3 regions of the Neisseria brasiliensis genome follow, and region 2 is predicted to be linked to each of the others. Evidence: predicted binding sites of a transcription regulator. Region 2 holds the regulator's gene; each other region holds the start of a gene.
What was found. The regulator FNR, encoded in region 2, switches genes on or off when oxygen is low (the NO sensors DNR and NnrR bind a similar motif). The targets are predictions, from matches to a motif close to TTGATNNNNATCAA.
Positions count from the first base shown of each region.

Region 1 (6,264 bases), 250 kb from region 2:
CGCACATTATTTCCGGCAACGAGCGCGTATTGCGTGCGCGTTTGGCCGATGCCGAATTTTTCTATCAGCAAGACCAAAAAGCCACGCTGGAAAGCCGCCTGCCTAAGCTCTCGCAAGTGGTTTACCACAACAAACTGGGCAACCAAGCCGAGCGTATCGAGCGTTTAGCGGCCATCAGCCGCCACATCGCCGAAAGTTTGGGCACGGATGCTGCCGCTGCCGAACGCGCGACCCGCTTGTCGAAAGCCGACTTGGTTACCGAAATGGTGGGCGAGTTCCCTGAATTGCAAGGCACAATGGGCAAATACTATGCCCGCTTGGACGGCGAAAGCGAAGAAATCGCCAACGCCATCGAGCAACACTACCAGCCGCGTTTTGCCGGCGATGCGTTGCCGGAAGGCAAAGTCGCTACTGCCGCCGCATTAGCCAACAAGCTGGAAACTTTAGTTGGCATTTGGGGCATCGGCCTGATTCCGACCGGCGACAAAGACCCTTACGCCCTGCGCCGCTCGGCTTTAGGTATTTTGCGCATGGTGATGCAAAACGATTTGGACGTGAACGAGCTGGTTCAGACGGCCTTTGCCGTATTCCCGCAAGGTTTGCTCAATGCCGACACGCCGTCTGAAGTGGCCGAATTTATGCAGGCGCGTTTGGCGGTATTGTTGCAAAACGACTACCCGCAAGACATCGTGGCTGCCGTATTGGCGAAAAATCCAAGCCGCCTGAACGATGTGGAAGCCAAGCTGCAAGCGGTGGCCGCGTTTAAAGCGCTGCCGGAAGCTGCCGCGCTGGCCGCCGCCAACAAACGCGTACAAAATCTGCTGAAAAAAGCCGATGCCGAACTGGGCGCCGTCAACGAAAGCCTGTTGCAGCAAGACGAAGAAAAAGCCTTGTTTGCCGCTGCACGCGATTTGCAACCGAAAATTGCCGCCGCTGTTGCCCAAGGCGATTTTCAGACGGCCTTAACCGAATTAGCCGCCATCAAACCGCAAGTCGATGCCTTCTTCGACGGCGTGATGGTGATGGCCGACGATGCCGCTATCAAACAAAACCGCTTAAATCTGCTGAACCAATTGGCCGAACAAATGAATGCCGTGGCCGATATTGCTTTATTGAGCGAATAAGGTTTTAATGATTAAAACTAAAGGCCGTCTGAAACCATGAGTTTCAGACGGCCTTTTCTATTAATTCTCACCTACACAAAATCCCCCCACAGCGTCTGCATGGCTGCAATGGCCGCTAGAGAAGCGGTTTCGGTACGCAACACGCGTGGACCTAGGGTAACGGATTGAAAACCGGCGGCAAAGGCTTGCTCTTCTTCGGCAGCGCTCCAGCCGCCCTCAGGGCCGACCATAAAAATCAGGCCGTCTGAAGAGGGTTGGATTTGGTTTAGCTTTTGCGCGCGGTTTAAGCTTAATAATAATTTGGTTTTTTCAGACGGCATCTGCTGTAAAGCCTGACGATAAGAAATCAGTGGTAACACTTTTGGCACAATATTGCGGCCGCTTTGCTCGCAGGCGGAAATCACGATTTCCTGCCAGCGCTCAACTTTTTTATCGGCGCGCTCACCTTGTAGGCGCACGGTGGTGCGTTCGCTAATCACAGGTTGAATCTCGCTTACACCCAATTCCACGCTTTTTTGCAGGGTAAAATCCATGCGCTCGCCGCTGGAAACGGATTGGATTAAGGTAATATTGAGCGGCGATTCGTTGTCGGTATGTTCTTCACGCAAGACTTCGGCGCGGGCGCGGCGCTTTTCCAAATCAAGCAAGCGGGCAGGATAAGCATAACCGTTGCCGTTAAATAAAACAATCTCTTCTTCATGTTTCAAGCGCAACACATTCAGATGGCGCACAATATTATCAGGCAGGTCAAGGATTTGGCCTGAAGCAATCGAATCGGTAAGATAAAAACGGGGCATAGTTTTCAGGATTATTAACGTATATAATGTGTCAAACAGACCGAAGTGGCCAAGCTGCATTCGGGCAAACGCGATACCGGCATGGGTCACTTGGCCAACGCGGTACCGCTATTTTAAGCGACCTCTGCTATTTAAGGACAAAAATTGTTACACCGATTGCAAAAACTGGTTCGTCACGTCGCGCAAACGGAAGTGATGCCTCGTTTTCTCAACACGCCGGCCAGCCGAAAAGTTGACGGCTCCATGCTCAGCGAAGCCGATTTGGCAGCGCAAACCGCATTTGCTGCAGGCTTACCACTCATCATTGATTGCCCGATGATGGGCGAAGAAATGACCACTCAAGAGCAAATCCGTTTGTGGAAGGCGCACTCGGAAAGCGGCTTGTGGGTGGTCGATCCCATCGACGGCACCAATAATTTCATCAACGGCCTGCCGCATTTTGCCATTTCCGTGGCCTATATTCAAAACGGGCGCGCGCAATTGGGCGTGATTTATAATCCGGTTAGCGGAGAATGCTTTTATGCCGAACGCGGCAACGGTGCATTTTTAAACGGCACTCGTTTGCCCTTGCGCTTGGTAGAAAAAAACTTAAAAGAATCGATTGCCGGTGTGGAAATCAAATACCTGCGCTCGGGCAAACTCACCAGCCGCATGAGCACGCTCTCCCCAGTTGGCGCCAGCCGCAGCATGGGCTGCAGCACGATGGATTGGTGCTATCTGGCTTGCGGCCGCTATGATGTGTATGTGCACGGCGGGCAGAAATTGTGGGATTATGCTGCCGGTGCGCTGATTTTTGAAGAAGCAGGCGGCTGCTTGGATACTTTAGAAGGTGATGCGTTTTGGAGTGGCGAGCATGTATTCAAACGCTCGGTCATCGCCGCGCTTGAGCCAAATGTGTTCAATAAATGGCTAGCTTGGATACGCCAGAATCAATAAAGTCTTTTATCTAACTTTAATATTCGCTTAAATTAGACAATTTATTAAAATAATTTCACTTCTTAACAGTATTTAACACTCAGAATAGTAAAATTATTCGTGCTGACACACACTGCTCTTTTATCCCTTTTGGGCAGTGCAGCAAGTAAGACGTTTTCCCGCAATGTATTGGCCATTCATACTTCTCCCTTGGTATGAATGGTTTTTTTTGTCTGCTCTTTTTGCGCTGGCGTAGTCATCGTTCAAACTTGATGAAATTAAAATGATAAGTAATTGAAATCAATATAAACATGAAAATAAGTGTAAATACACTACGCCCCTATTGCTGCTCGGCACTATACTAAAAATGAAAACAGATAATAACAATGGCCCATAGTGTCTGACAACAAAAAAGGAGACAATATCATGTTACTCGAATACCGCAACGTTCTTGTCGCCATCGATGGTTCCCCACAAGCAGAAAAAGCCTTTCACAAAGCCGTGGCCATTGCCCTGCGTAACCATTCGCGCTTGGTAATTGCGCATATTCTCGATCAATCGCTGATGCAGCACACCACGCTGCTCACGCAAAACGTCTATGAGCAGCTTGAAACCGAAGCCAAAACCATGTTGAACGATTATGCCGAGCATGCACGTCAACAAGGTGTTGCCGAAGTGGATTTGGTTTTGCAAACCGGTAATCCAAAGCTGCTTTTATCGGAAGACATTCCACAGCGTGAAAACATCAACCTGATTGTTTTGGGCGCAACCGGCCTGAATGCTTTGGAGCGCATGTTGGTCGGCTCATCTTCTGAATATATTGTTCAAAATGCGCAAACCGATGTCTTGGTGGTGCGCACTGAATAATCCAAGCGATTATTCCGTTATCCGACTGCACCTGAATTCAGGTGTAGTTTGCATAATCAGCCGATGTTTTTCAGACGGCCTATCCAAAAAAACCGATTTTGCAGTAGAAATCGGCCGGAGTTTAGATTTAAATCAATGAGAGGCCGTCTGAATCTGATTATGATAAAAACAAGCTGAAGAAAAACACTTTGAGACATTTACCTTTTCACGTTTACCAAGGAGATGACGTATGAACGAATATAAAAACATTTTGGTCGGTATCGACGGTTCGCCACAAGCAGAAGCAGCCTTGAACAAAGCCACCGCCATCGCCCAACGCAACGGCGCACGCCTGACGATTGTTCACATCGTTGAAGAAATCAAATCCTACCGAGCGGCAGCATTTGACGACGGCACACAAATCAAGTTTCAGGATCAGGCGCAAGAATTGGTCAACGGCTGCGCCAAGCGCTGCGTGGAATCAGGCTGCACTGATGTGATTTGCATTGTTGAAAAAGGCAACCCGAAAGCCCTGCTCGCCGTTGATATTCCGGCGCGAGAGAAAGTGGACTTGATTGTGACCGGCGCCACCGGCTTGAACGCATTCGAGCGCTTGATGATTGGCTCGTGCGCCAGCTACATTATTGAACACGCCAAAGCCGATGTGTTGGTTGTACGCAATTAATTAATGGTCATATCAGGCCGTCTGAAACACTTACCGAATAAGCCCTTAGGTAAATGTGTTTCAGACGGCCTTTTCTTATGCCCGAAAAACGCGCATTAATAACTTCCTGATATTTAGCAATTTACGAAATTTCACATACAATAGCTGAAATATTGATTTCACAAAGGAGGATGTATGGCGCAAGCGAACAAACAAACGGGCATTAACCGTTTTCTCAACATCGTGGAGAGGCTGGGCAATATTCTGCCCAATCCGGTGGTGTTGTTTTTAGCCTTGATTATCGCGCTGCTGATTTTGTCGGCAGTGGGTGCGTATTTTGACGTGAGCGTGATTGACCCGCGCCCTGAAGGCACCAAAGGCCGCGCCGAAGACGGCATGATTCGTGTGATTAACCTGCTCAATGGCGAAGGCTTGGCCAAAATCGTCACCCATCTGGTGAGCAACTTCACCGGCTTCGCCCCTTTGGGCACGGCCTTGGTGGCCTTGCTCGGTGTGGGCGTAGCGGAAAAATCCGGCTTGATTTCCTCAGCCATGCGCGCCATCGTATTGAATGCGCCGAAACGCTTGGTGACCTTGGCAGTCGTGTTCGCGGGCGTGATGTCCAACATCGCAGCGGAACTGGGCTATGTGGTGATTATTCCTTTGGCTGCAATGGTGTTCTACTCGCTCGGCCGCCATCCTTTGGCCGGTATTGCCGCTGCATTTTCCGGCGTATCGGGCGGCTACAGCGCCAACTTGTTAATCGGCACGGTTGACCCAATTTTGTCGGGCATCACTCAATCTTCTGCGCAATTGATTGCACCGGATTATTTGGTCGGCGCGCAAGCCAACTGGTATTTTATGGCAGTCAGCACCTTCTTGGTGGCCGGTCTTGGTTTTCTGATTACCGATAAATTAATTGAGCCGCGCTTAGGCGCTTATGACAAATCCGAAGGTGACGGTAGTGCGGAAAGCATGAGCATTGAGCAACTGAACGCGCAAGAGAAAAAAGGTTTGTGGGCGGCTTTTGCCACGATTTTGGTGTTGCTCGGTTTGATTGCCGCCGCCAGTCTGCCCGAAGGCGCACCGCTGCGCAATCCGGAAACCGGTGATTTGATGAATTCGCCGTTGATGTCGGGCATTGTGGCGTTGATTTTCGTGTTCTTTGCCCTTTCCGGCTTGGCTTACGGCAAAGTCGCCGGCACCTTGAAAACCAGCTCCGACGTAGTGGACGGCATGGTCAGCTCCATGCGCTCGATGGCGATTTACCTGACCCTGATCTTCTTCGTGTCGCAATTCGTGGCTTATTTCGGCTGGAGCAACCTAGGCCCGATTCTGGCGGTGAAAGGCTCTGAATTCCTGAAAGAAATCGGCTTGGGCGGCGGCTTGCTGTTTGTCTTTTTCGTCATCATCTGCGGCATGATTAACCTGATGATTGCCTCGTCTTCGGCGCAATGGGCGGTCACCGCACCGATTTTCGTGCCGATGCTGATGTTGGCTGGCTACGCGCCGGAAATGATTCAGGCGGCCTACCGTATCGGCGACTCGGTGACCAACATTATCACGCCGATGATGCCTTTCTTCAGCCTGACCTTAGCCATCACCATCCGCTACAAAAAAGATGCGGGCGTGGGCACTTTGGTTTCGCTGATGCTGCCCTACTCGATTGTCTTTGCCATCGGCTGGATGATTTTGTTTTATGTATGGGTGTTCGTATTGGGCTGGCCGGTGGGTCCGGGCTCAGCAACGTATTACCAGCCTTAAGGTTTAGGTTTTTATAAGCAAGGCCGTCTGAACCCTTTACGTTCAGACGGCCTTTCCATATCTCAATCATCTTTCACGATACTAAGATTATTTGCTGCCCCACACTTCATCAACAATGCTGCGAATCAGTGCCAATTTTTTCCATTGGTCTTCT
Region 1 is NZ_CP046027.1:1,427,309-1,433,572, reverse strand. It holds gene glyS (glycine--tRNA ligase subunit beta) at 1-1,124, shown strand, start outside; gene GJV52_RS07300 (16S rRNA (uracil(1498)-N(3))-methyltransferase) at 1,196-1,921, opposite strand; gene GJV52_RS07295 (inositol monophosphatase family protein) at 2,066-2,857, shown strand; gene GJV52_RS07290 (universal stress protein) at 3,263-3,703, shown strand; gene GJV52_RS07285 (universal stress protein) at 3,933-4,367, shown strand; gene GJV52_RS07280 (AbgT family transporter) at 4,542-6,110, shown strand; gene GJV52_RS07275 (5-methyltetrahydropteroyltriglutamate--homocysteine S-methyltransferase) at 6,198-6,264, opposite strand, start outside.
Region 1: a site for FNR is predicted at 3,826-3,839, ahead of GJV52_RS07285 (universal stress protein). Genes of this name have one in related genera too.

Region 2 (6,264 bases):
TCATCCGCCCAAATTTCTGCACCAACATTCGATGCTGTCAAAATATGGTCGATATCTTGTGCCAAGCCATCTGAAACATCTTGTGCTGCATGTGCAAAATTCAATATTGCCTGTCCCAATCGCACACGCGGCATAGGCCTTAATAATTCCGCTTCACACAGCTGAAAAACTTCCGAAGGTAAATCACATTGTTTCAACAAGCAATTTAAAGCCGATGCGGCCAAACCAATCTTTCCGGAAACCCAAATATCATCACCAACTTGTGCAGCATCACGTCGCAGAGATTTTCCTTGCGGCAACTCCCCCACAATAGTGACATTAAAAACCAAGTCACCACGCGTGGTATCTCCGCCGATTAAAGTCACGCCGAAGCGTTGCGCCAAATCAAAAAGACTGTTGCAAAAACGACGCAACCAATCTTCATTCAATTCAGGCAAGCCTGCACTCAACAAAGCCCATCTGGGTTGAGCACCCATAGCCGCCATATCAGAGAGATTAACCGCCAGCACTTTCCATGCCAAATCCTCAGGTGCAACATTTTCAAAAAAATGCCTATTTTTTAGAAGCATATCCGCACTAAAACATAAATCATATTCGGCTTGCGGGCGGATAATGGCAGCATCATCACCAATCCCCAACACCACCTGATGGTCTTGCTGCTGGTTCTGCAGATATTTTCGAATAAAATCAAACTCTGTCATTTAAAGTCCTGAAAATTAAACCACATTTACAAGAAGAAAAACAATACTAGTAAAATTTGTTTTTATGTAAATAATTAAACTACTTAATTGATATAACATTATTTTAACGTAAAATCAAGCATCTGTATTTATCAGAAAATTCAATTTAAATCATATGCTTAATGATAAATTCAATATGCCGACAGTTAATCCTGTTCCCTTATTAAATTAAGTTTGATGATCTACCTATCCAAAATATTGCAAACAAAAAACCCCGCTAGCGCGGGGTTTTTAATCAGCCTACTTAAGGTTTGGTGTAACCATGTACGCGGCTGTGCGGAGAAGGAATCCAACCATCATCTACTGCTGGACGTTCGCCTTGCACAGTACCAGGAGCAACTTGTTTAGTTACCAAGCTGCGGATTTTCACGTCAACGCGACGATCCGGCTCAATACATGCAATCAGAGCAGCACGACGTTTCGCTTTAGAAACTTTTTTGCCCAGGTTAGCCACTTCAGCTTCACAAGTAGCAGTCATACGAGTTTGAGATTCACCCAGACCTACAGCAGAGATTTTGCTAGAAGGTACGCCACGGTTAACCAAGTAGTTAGCCACGGTGTTCGCACGACGCTCAGACAGAGCTTGGTTGTATTGCTCAGAACCCATAAAGTCGGTGTGACCTTCAACACGTACGGTTTGTACGTTGGTGTTGCTCAGACGCTGAGCCAAAGCATTCAGGTTTTCTTGAGCTTCAGGACGCAGAGTATCTTTGTCGAAGCTGAACAAAGTCTTAGCAGACAATGAAACAGTTTCATCAGCATATTCTGGCTCTTCAACTTTAGCAACGGCATCGCCACACTCAACACGGCCTTGAGTGGCTTTGTCGAAGTAGGTGTTTTTCCAGCATTCGCCGTAGTTGTTGCGCACGACTTCTTGAGATTTGCTGCTTACGGTGTAACCGTGTTTGGTATGCGCTTCACTTGCCATTGCGGTGCCAGAAGCCACCAAGGCAACAAACAATGCGCTTAATTTCAGCTGTTTGGTCATTTTATTCCCTCATCAAAATTGTTATGCAACGGATGCATAATACACCGTCACAACTTTACCAATATACAGGCCGCAGCATATAAAATGGCGGCAAATCGGATATATCAGGTTGCACTATAAAGAAGCCGAGGGCAAACTGTCAATACTCGATGCCTCTGAACAATCATGAAACTGCCTGCTTCCTGACTACCAATCATGCCGAAAAATCAAACTTGTGTCATTTATTTATGGATAAATCCCCATAAGGTTTGCTCTATCGTTGTACAAAAGCAACAACCATTTCAAAGTGCGATGATGGCTTCTTAAAACTTTCTGATGGAGAATTTAGATACTTCTTGAAAAAACAAAAGCTTCCCAAAGAAAGCCGATTCACGCCGACAAAATTAAATAAAATATGCTAAATTACGCCATATTTGTCGCACAATATCCACAACTCAAATACCATGAAATTACAACAATTACGCTACGCACTCGAAGTTTACCGCCATAATCTGAATGTCTCCGAAGCAGCCGACGCACTGTTTACTTCCCAGCCGGGTATTTCCAAACAAATCCGATTACTGGAAGAAGAGCTGGGCATTCAGATTTTTATCCGCAGCGGTAAACGCGTGGTTTCAGTTTCCCAGCCGGGCAAAGCAGTGTTGGAAATTTCCGAGCGCATTTTGCGTGATGTGCAAAATATCAAAAACATCGGCAGCGAGTTTACCGACCACGATAGTGGCGCACTCACCATTGCCACAACCCATACACAGGCACGTTATGCCCTGCCGCACATTGTGGCTGATTTTGTAAAGCGTTATCCCAGAGTTAATCTTACCATCAAACAAGGCAGTCCTTCGGCTATTGCGCAGATGGTCAGCAACGGTGAAGCCGACATTGCCATTATTACCGAAAAGCTCGACGACCATCCTGAATTGCGCAAACTTAATTGTTACGACTGGAATCATGCGGTGATCGTGCCTAAGAACCATCCTTTACTTGATTGCAGAAATCCGCTCAGCATTGAAGATTTGGCCAGCTTTCCGTTAATTACTTATGAATTCGCCTTCCATTCTAGCAGCAGCATCGCGCGTGCTTTTACCAAAGCCAAGCTGGAGCAGCCGGAAGTGGCTCTAGCCGCTGCTGATACCGACGTGCTAAAAACGTATGTCAAACTGGGCTTAGGCGCGGGCTTGATGGCAAAAATGGCTTACGATCCGCAAGCCGATCAAGATTTGGAATTGATTGATGTGGCTCATTTGTTTGAGCCGTCACCCACTTGGATTGCTATCCGTTCAGATACTTATTTACGCGGCTATACTTATGACTTTATCGAGATGTTTGCACCTCATTTAAACCGTGAAAATATCGACCGTATCTTGTATACACCGATTATGGAGGACTTCTCCATTTAAATTAGCGCGTTTGTTTATTTCCCTAAAGATAAAAGGCCGTCTGAAACACACAACTTCAGACGGCCTGTTGACATTTTCAGCCCTTACATAGCATGCGCGCAGCCGGATACCATTTTTTTCAAGGCCTGCGAGTCGAGAATCTTGATGTGTTTATGTTCCACTTCAATCAAACCTTCGTGATGGAATTTCGACAACGTGCGGCTGACGGTTTCTAGCTTCAAACCCAAATAGCTGCCGATTTCTTCACGCGACATGCGCAGGATGAAATCATTGGCGGCAAAACCGCGCGAATACAAACGATTCGATAAATTCAACAAAAATGCGGCCAAACGCTCTTCGGCACGCATATTGCCCAACAACAGCATCACGCCTTGATCACGCACGATTTCGCGGCTCATCAAGCGGAAAAAGTGGGTTTGCAGGCTTGGAATGTTTTGTCCCAACTCTTCCATGTGGGCAAACGGCAATTCACACACTTCACTGTCTTCCAAGGCCACGGCATCGCAGCTGTGGACATGCGAACAAATGCCGTCCATACCGATCAATTCGCCCGACATAAAGAAACCGGTCACTTGGTCGCGTCCGTCTTGGCTTGCCACCGTGGTTTTGAAAAAACCGGCACGAATGGCAAACAAAGAAGTAAACGGTTCGCCGGCGCGGAACAGATATTCGCCTTTTTTCAGACGACGGCTCTGACGGATAACGGCATCCAGCTGGGAAAATTCGTTAGGCATCAAACCAACCGGCAAACAAAGTTCACGCAAAGAACACGTCGAACACAATGCTTTCAATTGATGTGTAGAATTGTGTGTGGCCATAAAATACCTTTTTTATAAAACTTCTTACTGACTGAGCTTCTCTTGACTCATATCAAGACAGGTTTATCATAATGTGGCATTCTAGCAAACTAAATCGAATTTTACTAATTCGTTAAACAAAATATAAGCACAACACGACCATCATGAAAATAATTCCGATACAAAACAACGAACTACCAGAATTTGACCGCGACTTGATTGCCAAGCTTCCGGCAAGCGGCCCACGCTATACGTCTTATCCCACCGCCGACCGCTTCCACGATGGCTTTCGCGAAGCCGAATACACCCATGCGCTGCACTTACGCGGCCTAGGTGCGCTCAACAAACCTTTATCGCTTTATATCCACATTCCATTTTGCAATACCATCTGCTATTACTGCGGCTGCAACAAAATCATCACCAAAGACAAAACCCGCGCCGATGCTTATATTGAGTATCTTGAGCGCGAAATGGAATTGCTCTCCCCACATCTCAACGGCCGCCATCAATTGGCACAACTTCACTTCGGCGGCGGCACACCGACCTTCTTGAGCGACGACCAGCTTGAGCGCGTGTTTGAGATGATTCGCAAGCATTTCCAGCTGATGCCCAACGGCGAATATTCCATTGAAATCGACCCACGCAAAGTCAGCCGCGAAACAGTGCACAAACTCGGCAAACTCGGTTTCAACCGCATGAGCGTGGGCATTCAGGATTTCGATCCGAAAGTGCAGGAAGCGGTCAACCGCATTCAAAGCTTTGAAGAAACCAAAGAAGTGATTGATGCCGCACGCGAAGCCGGCTTCAAATCCGTCAGCGTCGATTTGATTTACGGCTTACCACATCAATCGGTAGAAAGCATGAAAGCCACTATTGATACTGTGCTCAGTCTCGATCCCGACCGCTTGGCGCTGTATCACTATGCCCACCTGCCACATATTTTCAAACCGCAGCGCCGCATCGACACCAATGCTGTACCGGGCAGCGAAGAGAAGCTCGATATGCTGCAATACTGCGTGCAAACTCTCACCGACCGCGGCTATGTGTTCATCGGCATGGATCACTTTGCCAAACCTGACGACGAGCTTTCCATCGCCCTGAAAGAAGGCTGGTTGCAGCGTAATTTCCAAGGCTATTCAACCTATGCCGATTGCGATTTAGTAGCCATCGGCGTGTCCAGCATCGGCAAAATCGGCAGCACCTATGCCCAAAACGAGCGCGACATCGACGCCTATTATGCCGCCATCGATGAAGGCCGCTTGCCGATTATGCGCGGCTACCAGTTGAACCAAGACGACTTATTGCGCCGCAACATCATTCAAGATTTGATGTGTCGCTTTTCATTGGATTTCCAAATTTACGAAAGCGTGTTCGGCATTCCATTCCACCAATATTTTGCCGATGAATTGGCCGACTTGCAGAATCTGGCCGAACTCGGCTTGCTGCGCTTGAAGCCGCACGGTCTGACTGTGACCCCGGAAGGCCGTTTCCTGATTCGCAATATTGCCATGGTATTCGACTACCACTTGCGCCATAAAGAAACCACGGCGAAATATTCGCAAACCGTGTAAAATGTTTTGCTTCATGACAAGGCCGTCTGAAACATATTCTGCTTTCAGACGGCCTTCTCCGTATCTCATTGACTTTACATCAATAACCGCCTACCATGACAGAAAAATGACATTTTCCCCACCATGCAACAGCCCGACTTCTTCACCATTCCCAGCCCGTGTATCGGCGTATGCGAAGCCAATGCCAAAGGCTATTGCAAGGGCTGCTTGCGCAGTCGTGAAGAGCGGCTCTATTGGCAGCAGATGAGCGATGAGCAAAAACACCAAGTCATGCGCCTGTTGAGTATGCGCAAAAACAAAATCCGCAACCGCAAACTGGATTTACTCGCCCCTGTCGATGGATCCAACGCCGAACAAATCAGCCTCGATTTTTAGGATAATCTACCAATCCACATACAACAAGGCCGTCTGAATCTTCAGATGGCCTCAGTTTTTAAATAATTAATCCAACAGATCCTGCCACCAACGACATAATCAAGTTCACCATCGGCTCGATTACCGTCCACAACACGCCGGTCATCAGCAAAAGCAGAATAATCCAAGTACCGTAAGGCTCAATCTTGCGGTATTGCATGGATTGCTTCGCCGGTAAGAAACTGTCCACGAAGCGACCACCATCCAAAGGCGGCACCGGTAGCATGTTCAGCACGAACAGCACCGCATTAATCGAAATACCGAATTGCGCCATTTTTGACATCGGAAATTGATACGATTCAGGCGCATACACCGCTGCCAATCCCCAACCAAACGCCATCACCAGATTCGACAACGGCC
Region 2 is NZ_CP046027.1:1,679,588-1,685,851, reverse strand. It holds gene thiL (thiamine-phosphate kinase) at 1-701, opposite strand, end outside; gene GJV52_RS08465 (OmpA family protein) at 985-1,728, opposite strand; gene GJV52_RS08460 (CysB family HTH-type transcriptional regulator) at 2,172-3,122, shown strand; gene fnr (fumarate/nitrate reduction transcriptional regulator Fnr) at 3,206-3,940, opposite strand; gene hemN (oxygen-independent coproporphyrinogen III oxidase) at 4,084-5,490, shown strand; gene GJV52_RS08445 (DUF1289 domain-containing protein) at 5,614-5,865, shown strand; gene GJV52_RS08440 (site-2 protease family protein) at 5,924-6,264, opposite strand, start outside.

Region 3 (6,264 bases), 200 kb from region 2:
CATGATGTATTCTTTGAGGCCGTCTGAAACTTTTCAGACGGCCTTTGTTGTAGAAAATAAGAAAGAATCTGTTCAGATGGCCTGTTTACTTTCCAGATATTCCTGTAACCCGCGTTCGCGCAACACGCAGCTTGGGCATTCTCCGCAGCCGCCGACCACGCCGTTGTAACAGGTATGCGTTTGCTCACGGACATAATCCAAATAGCCCAACTCATCGGCCAGCGCCCATGTCTGCGCTTTGGTCAGGTACATCAAAGGCGTGTGGATTTGGAAATCATAGTCCATCGCCAAATTGAGGGTAACATTCATGGATTTCACAAACACATCGCGACAATCGGGATAGCCGGAAAAATCGGTTTCGCAGACCCCTACGATGATGTGTTTGATGTTTTGACCTTTGGCGTAAATAGCGGCATACATTAAAAACAGGGCATTGCGGCCATCGACAAACGTATTCGGCATACCGTTAGCGGCCGTCTGGATATCTGCACCCTCTTCCATCAAAGCATTGTGGGTAATCTGCCGCATTAAGCTCAAATCTAATACAGTTTGCGCAATGCCTAAATCCTGGGCAATCCAATGCGCGCGTTCCAATTCGATGGAGTGGCGCTGACCATAGTGAAAAGTAATGGCTTGGACATTGTCCCGGCCATAGGTTTGAATCGCCTGAAGCAGGCAAGTAGTAGAATCTTGGCCACCGGAAAAGATGACCAAGGCTTTTTGATTGTGCATATTGATTCCTAGTTTTGGTATCGCGGGAGGGTTACGAACCGCGTGAATAGAAAAAGAAAACCGTCTTTTCAGACGGCCTTTTTGAAAGAAATTTATTATAACCGATTTTTCAGACGGCCTTAAATAGTTTATAACTGCTTCTATTAATTAGGCTGAGACCTTCGTAAAACTCAATTTGAACTACGAAAACTATACTCGTCATTCCCGAGCAGGTGGGAATCCAGTGTGTCAAATTACTAAAGAAGTTAAACACTCCTGAAGCTGATCGGTCTGAATTCCCTCCAGCACGGGAATGACGGTTTAAAAATTCCTAAAAATTTACTAGTTTTACAAAAGCCTCAGGCCGTCTGAATATAAACAGCTGAATGCAAAAAAGCCACTCTTTCGAGTGGCTTTTCATCAGAAGATTAACCTTCCAATTTGACTTCTACGCGACGACCTTGAACGTCATTACCTTGTGCGGCAGTTGTGTTTTCAGGTTTACGCAATTCGATGCTTTCAGCTTTTACACCTTGTGCTTCAAAAAATGCCTGAACTGCTTGGGCACGTTTTTTAGACAATTCGGCATTCGCTGCAGCGTCACCAGTGCTGTCGGTATAACCGCTTACCACCAAACGTTTACCTTCTTTAGCGGCTGTAACCAAATCAGCTACGACGGTTTCTGCATTAGCAGCCACATCGCTTTTACCGGTTGCAAAGAAGAATACTGCGCCATCGTTTGCATTGTAAGATACTTCAGCAACGTCAGCGGCCGGTGCAGTATTTGCAGTTGCAGCAGGTGCGCTGGCAGCAGAAGCTGCTTCAGTTGCAGGAGCGGAAGCTTCACTCGCAGCGACAGCCGGAGCCGCAGCGGCAGGTTCTACTTTTTTCGCTGGTGCTTTACCGTCTTTATTTGACAAGCCCCAAACATAGGCGGTCATGATGTGTAATTTATCTTTATCCAAGAAATTACCCCATGCCGGCATTTGGTTATGGCGACCGTTGGTAATGGTTTCGATAATGGCTTTTTGCGTACCGCCCCACAACCAAACGTCATCAGTCAAGTTAGGACCCAAACCTTGGATACCTTGGCCTTTGTCACCGTGACAGGTGAAACAGTTGGCCGGAGCACCGTTAAACAAAGCCTGACCGCGGGCAGCGCGTTCTTCGTCGTATTGGTCTTTACCTTTAGACAAAGACATTACATAGTTCGCAACGTCTTTCACACGTTCTTCACCCAATTGCGGACCCCATGCAGCCATCACACCGGTACGGCCTTTTTCGATGGTTTCAGAGATTTGCTCAGGCTCGCCACCCCACAACCAATCGTGGTCGGTCAAGTTAGGGAAACCTTTAGAACCTTTGGCATCCGAACCGTGACATTGGATACAGTAAGTATCGAACATGTTTTTACCGATTTGTTGGGCTTGCGGATCTTTCGCCACTTGCTCAATCGGCATTTTGGCAAACTTAGCATACAGCGGTTGGTATTGTTCGTTTGCTTTAGCCACTTCTTTTTCGTATTGGTTGTGACTGGTCCAATTCAAGATACCTTTCCAGTCGCCTACCCCCGGATACAGCACCAAGTAAACGGCACCGAAAATCCAAGTGAAGACATACAACCAAAACCACCAACGCGGCAACGGATTGTTATATTCTGCAATACCGTCCCATTCGTGGCCTGTGGTTTCGACTTCCTCGCCTTTTTTCGGCTGTTTCACCACATTTTGTGAGAAAAGCAGCCAAGCCAAACCGATAAAGCTGAGCAGGACAATGGCGGCAATGTATATATTCCAGAAATTACTGGTAAATTGGGATGTTGTGTTCATTCTTTTGCTCCGTGACCACGGATTAACCGGTTATCGCCCGTTTTTATCAGACGCATCTTCATTATTGTCAAAAATACTGCTGGCTGCTTCATCATAATTTTGTTTATTGCGTCGGCTGAACACAATATAGATGACCAGCATGAAGCTGACAAAAATCAGCAGCGTAAAAAGCGAGCGAATCCAGTTAATATCCATGATGTTACCTTACGTTTTTCAATGCCAAGCCCAAACCTTGCAAGTAGGCAATCACTGCATCCAGCTCGGATTTGTTGGTCAACATTTCCGGTGCTTTTTGCAATTCTTCATCGCTGTAAGGCGTGCCTACGGCGCGCAATGCTTTCATGCGTGCCACAGTGGCTTCAGCGTCTACCTTGTTACGTGCCAACCATGGGAATGCCGGCATATTGGATTCAGGAACCACGTCACGCGGATTCAGCAAGTGGATGCGGTGCCATTCATCAGAATAGCGACCACCAACACGCGCCAAATCAGGACCGGTACGTTTCGAACCCCATTGGAACGGACGGTCGTAAACAGACTCGCCGGCAACAGAGTAATGACCGTAACGCTCGGTTTCTGCACGGAAAGGACGAATCATTTGTGAGTGGCAGTTGTAACAACCTTCACGCACATAAATATCACGACCCGCCACTTGCAGCGCATTGTAAGGCTTCACACCCGGAGCAGGTTCGATGACTGCTTTCGTGCCAAACAAAGGCACAACTTCAATCAACAAGCCGAAACTGATTACAATCACAGTGAAAATAATCAGAAAGCCGACTTTTTCTTCAGCTAATTGTTGTAATTTCATTTGGTAGCCTACTTTCTTGTTATTTAGTGGTGTTGTTGAGAAACCGCAGGGATCTCAGCTTCAACAGGTTTGCCACTGATTGCAGTACGGTAAACGTTGTACGCCATGATACACATACCAGCCAAATACATCAGACCACCTACTACACGGATTGCATAATAAGGCATAGTACGTTTTACAGACTCAACAAATGAGTAGGTCAAAGTACCGTCGTCATTCAACGAACCCCACATCAAACCTTGCATCACACCGGCAATCCACATCGCAGCGATGTACAACACCACGCCGATGGTGGCAATCCAGAAGTGTGCTTCAATCAATTTCACGCTATGCATTTGGGTTTTACCAAACAGACGCGGAATCAGGTAATAAATCGAACCGATGGTTACAAAACCTACCCAACCCAATGCGCCGGCGTGTACGTGTGCAACAGTCCAGTCGGTGTAGTGGCTCAAGGCGTTAACGGTTTTGATCGACATCATCGGGCCTTCAAAGGTCGACATACCGTAGAAAGACAGGGAAACGATCAAGAATTTCAAAATCGGGTCGGTACGCAGTTTATCCCACGCGCCAGACAAGGTCATGATACCGTTGATCATACCGCCCCAAGATGGTGCGAACAGAATCAGCGACAAAACCATACCCAAAGATTGTGTCCAGTCAGGCAATGCGGTGTAGTGCAAGTGGTGAGGACCTGCCCACATATAAGTGAAAATCAATGCCCAGAAGTGAACCACAGACAAACGATAAGAGTAAACCGGACGGCCTGCTTGTTTTGGAACGAAGTAGTACATCATGCCCAAGAAGCCTGCAGTCAGGAAGAAACCTACCGCATTATGGCCATACCACCATTGAACCATTGCATCGATGGCACCGGCATACACCGGGTAAGACTTCATGAAGTCGGCAGGAATGCTGATGTTGTTCACAATGTGCAGCAAGGCAACGGCCAAGATGAAACCGCCGTAGAACCAGTTGGCCACGTAAATGTGTTTTACTTTACGTTTGGCGATGGTGCCGAAGAATACGATTGCGTAAGCCACCCATACCAAAGTAATCAGGATATCGATTGGCCATTCCAATTCGGCATACTCTTTAGCTTGGGTAAAACCCATCGGCAAAGTGATGACTGCTGCTACAATAACCGCTTGCCAACCCCAGAAGGTAAATGATGCCAACCAGCCGCCAAACAGGCGGGTATTACAGGTACGCTGCACCACATAATAAGAAGTGGCAAACAGACCACAGCCACCAAATGCGAAAATTACCGCATTGGTGTGCAATGGACGCAGACGGCCAAAGTGGAACCAAGGTCCGATTTCAGATAAATTAAGAGCCGGCAAGTATAATTGGGCGGCGACAATCACACCGACCAACATACCCACGATGCCCCAAACTACAGTCATGATGGCGAACTGGCGCACCACTTTGTAGTTATAAGTTTGTGTGTCCATGGGAGTCTCCATAAATTATGGGAATTGAAAATTTTTGCTTTACCCGCCCGAATGTTTTCTACGTTTCCACAAAAAACATTAAGGCAAAGTATAAATTTTTCTAAATTTAACATATATACAAGATTGAGCCAAGCAATATTACATTTCTTCCGCTCAAGCGAATATGTAACCTAAAAAATAAAAAATTATAATAATCAAATAATTAAAACAAATGAGCTCTAATAAAAGGCATACATTTTTTTCAAGCCCCGTTTTTTTAAAGGCTTTTTGATGTAAATTAAATATCAGACACTGTATGCCAACGTTATTCATTAATTTTAACAAACTAAGCAATAGATATGATTAATTACAAAATCTCATTCCGCCCTTTGAGTCATGAATATCAAATTACATTGAGTTTCAATCAAGACAATGATTTACCTATTGAATTCAGCCTACCCAACTGGGTGCCGGGCAGCTATCTGATTCGTGATTTCTCCCGACATATCACGCAATTAAGTGCTTCTTGCAATGGCCATACTGTTGCATTGACGCAATTGACCAAAAACAAATGGCAGGCAAACGGCCAAAAAGGTGAGTGGCAAATTTGCTACACCGTTTATGCGTTTGACTTATCCGTACGCGGTGCGTTTTTAAGCACCGAACGCGGCTTCTTCGATGGCGCTTGTCTTTTTTTAAAGATTCATGGCTGCGAAAACCTGCCACACAGTGTTTCCCTAAAAGACTTTCCCAACCAATGGCAAATCGCTACTACCCTACCGCAAACCGCCACACACCAATTTCAGACGGCCTCTTATGCCGATTTAATCGACCACCCTGTCGAAATGGGCAAGATTGAATTTTTAGACTTTACCGCAACCGGCATTCCCCACCGCATTGCCCTGAGCGGCTTTTATCGCGATTTTGACCGCCAACGTTTTGTCGATGATATTCAAAAAATTTGCGAAACCGAATTGGCCATGTTCTCTGAGCCTGCGCCGTTTCAAGAATATCTGTTTATGCTGCATGTCGGCGACAACATCTACGGCGGCCTCGAACACATCAGCAGCACCGCCCTTTTGGCCGACCGCAACAGCCTGCCGCCGCACAATATGGGCGAAGCCAACGAAGCCTATACCCAATTGCTCGGCCTGTTCAGCCACGAATACTTCCACGCCTGGAATGTGAAATCGATTAAGCCCGAAGCATTTGTGCCTTACGACCTCGATCAAGAAAGCTACACTGAGCAACTGTGGGCATTTGAAGGCATCACCTCTTATTATGATGATTTGTTCTTGGCACGCAGCGGCGTGATTGACAGCAATGCTTATTTAAATCTGCTCGCCCAATCGATTACCCGTGTGCAACATACAAAAGGCCGTCTGAAACAAACCTTGGCCGAATCCAGCTTCACCGCATGGAACAAGTTTTACAAGCAAGATGAAAACAGCAGCAATGCCATCGTCAGTTATTACCAAAA
Region 3 is NZ_CP046027.1:1,479,244-1,485,507, reverse strand. It holds gene queD (6-carboxytetrahydropterin synthase QueD) at 1-3, opposite strand, end outside; gene queC (7-cyano-7-deazaguanine synthase QueC) at 73-732, opposite strand; gene ccoP (cytochrome-c oxidase, cbb3-type subunit III) at 1,140-2,540, opposite strand; gene GJV52_RS07575 (cbb3-type cytochrome oxidase subunit 3) at 2,571-2,735, opposite strand; gene ccoO (cytochrome-c oxidase, cbb3-type subunit II) at 2,740-3,351, opposite strand; gene ccoN (cytochrome-c oxidase, cbb3-type subunit I) at 3,375-4,805, opposite strand; gene GJV52_RS07560 (M61 family metallopeptidase) at 5,144-6,264, shown strand, end outside.
Region 3: a site for FNR is predicted at 5,073-5,086, ahead of ccoN (cytochrome-c oxidase, cbb3-type subunit I). Genes of this name have one in related genera too.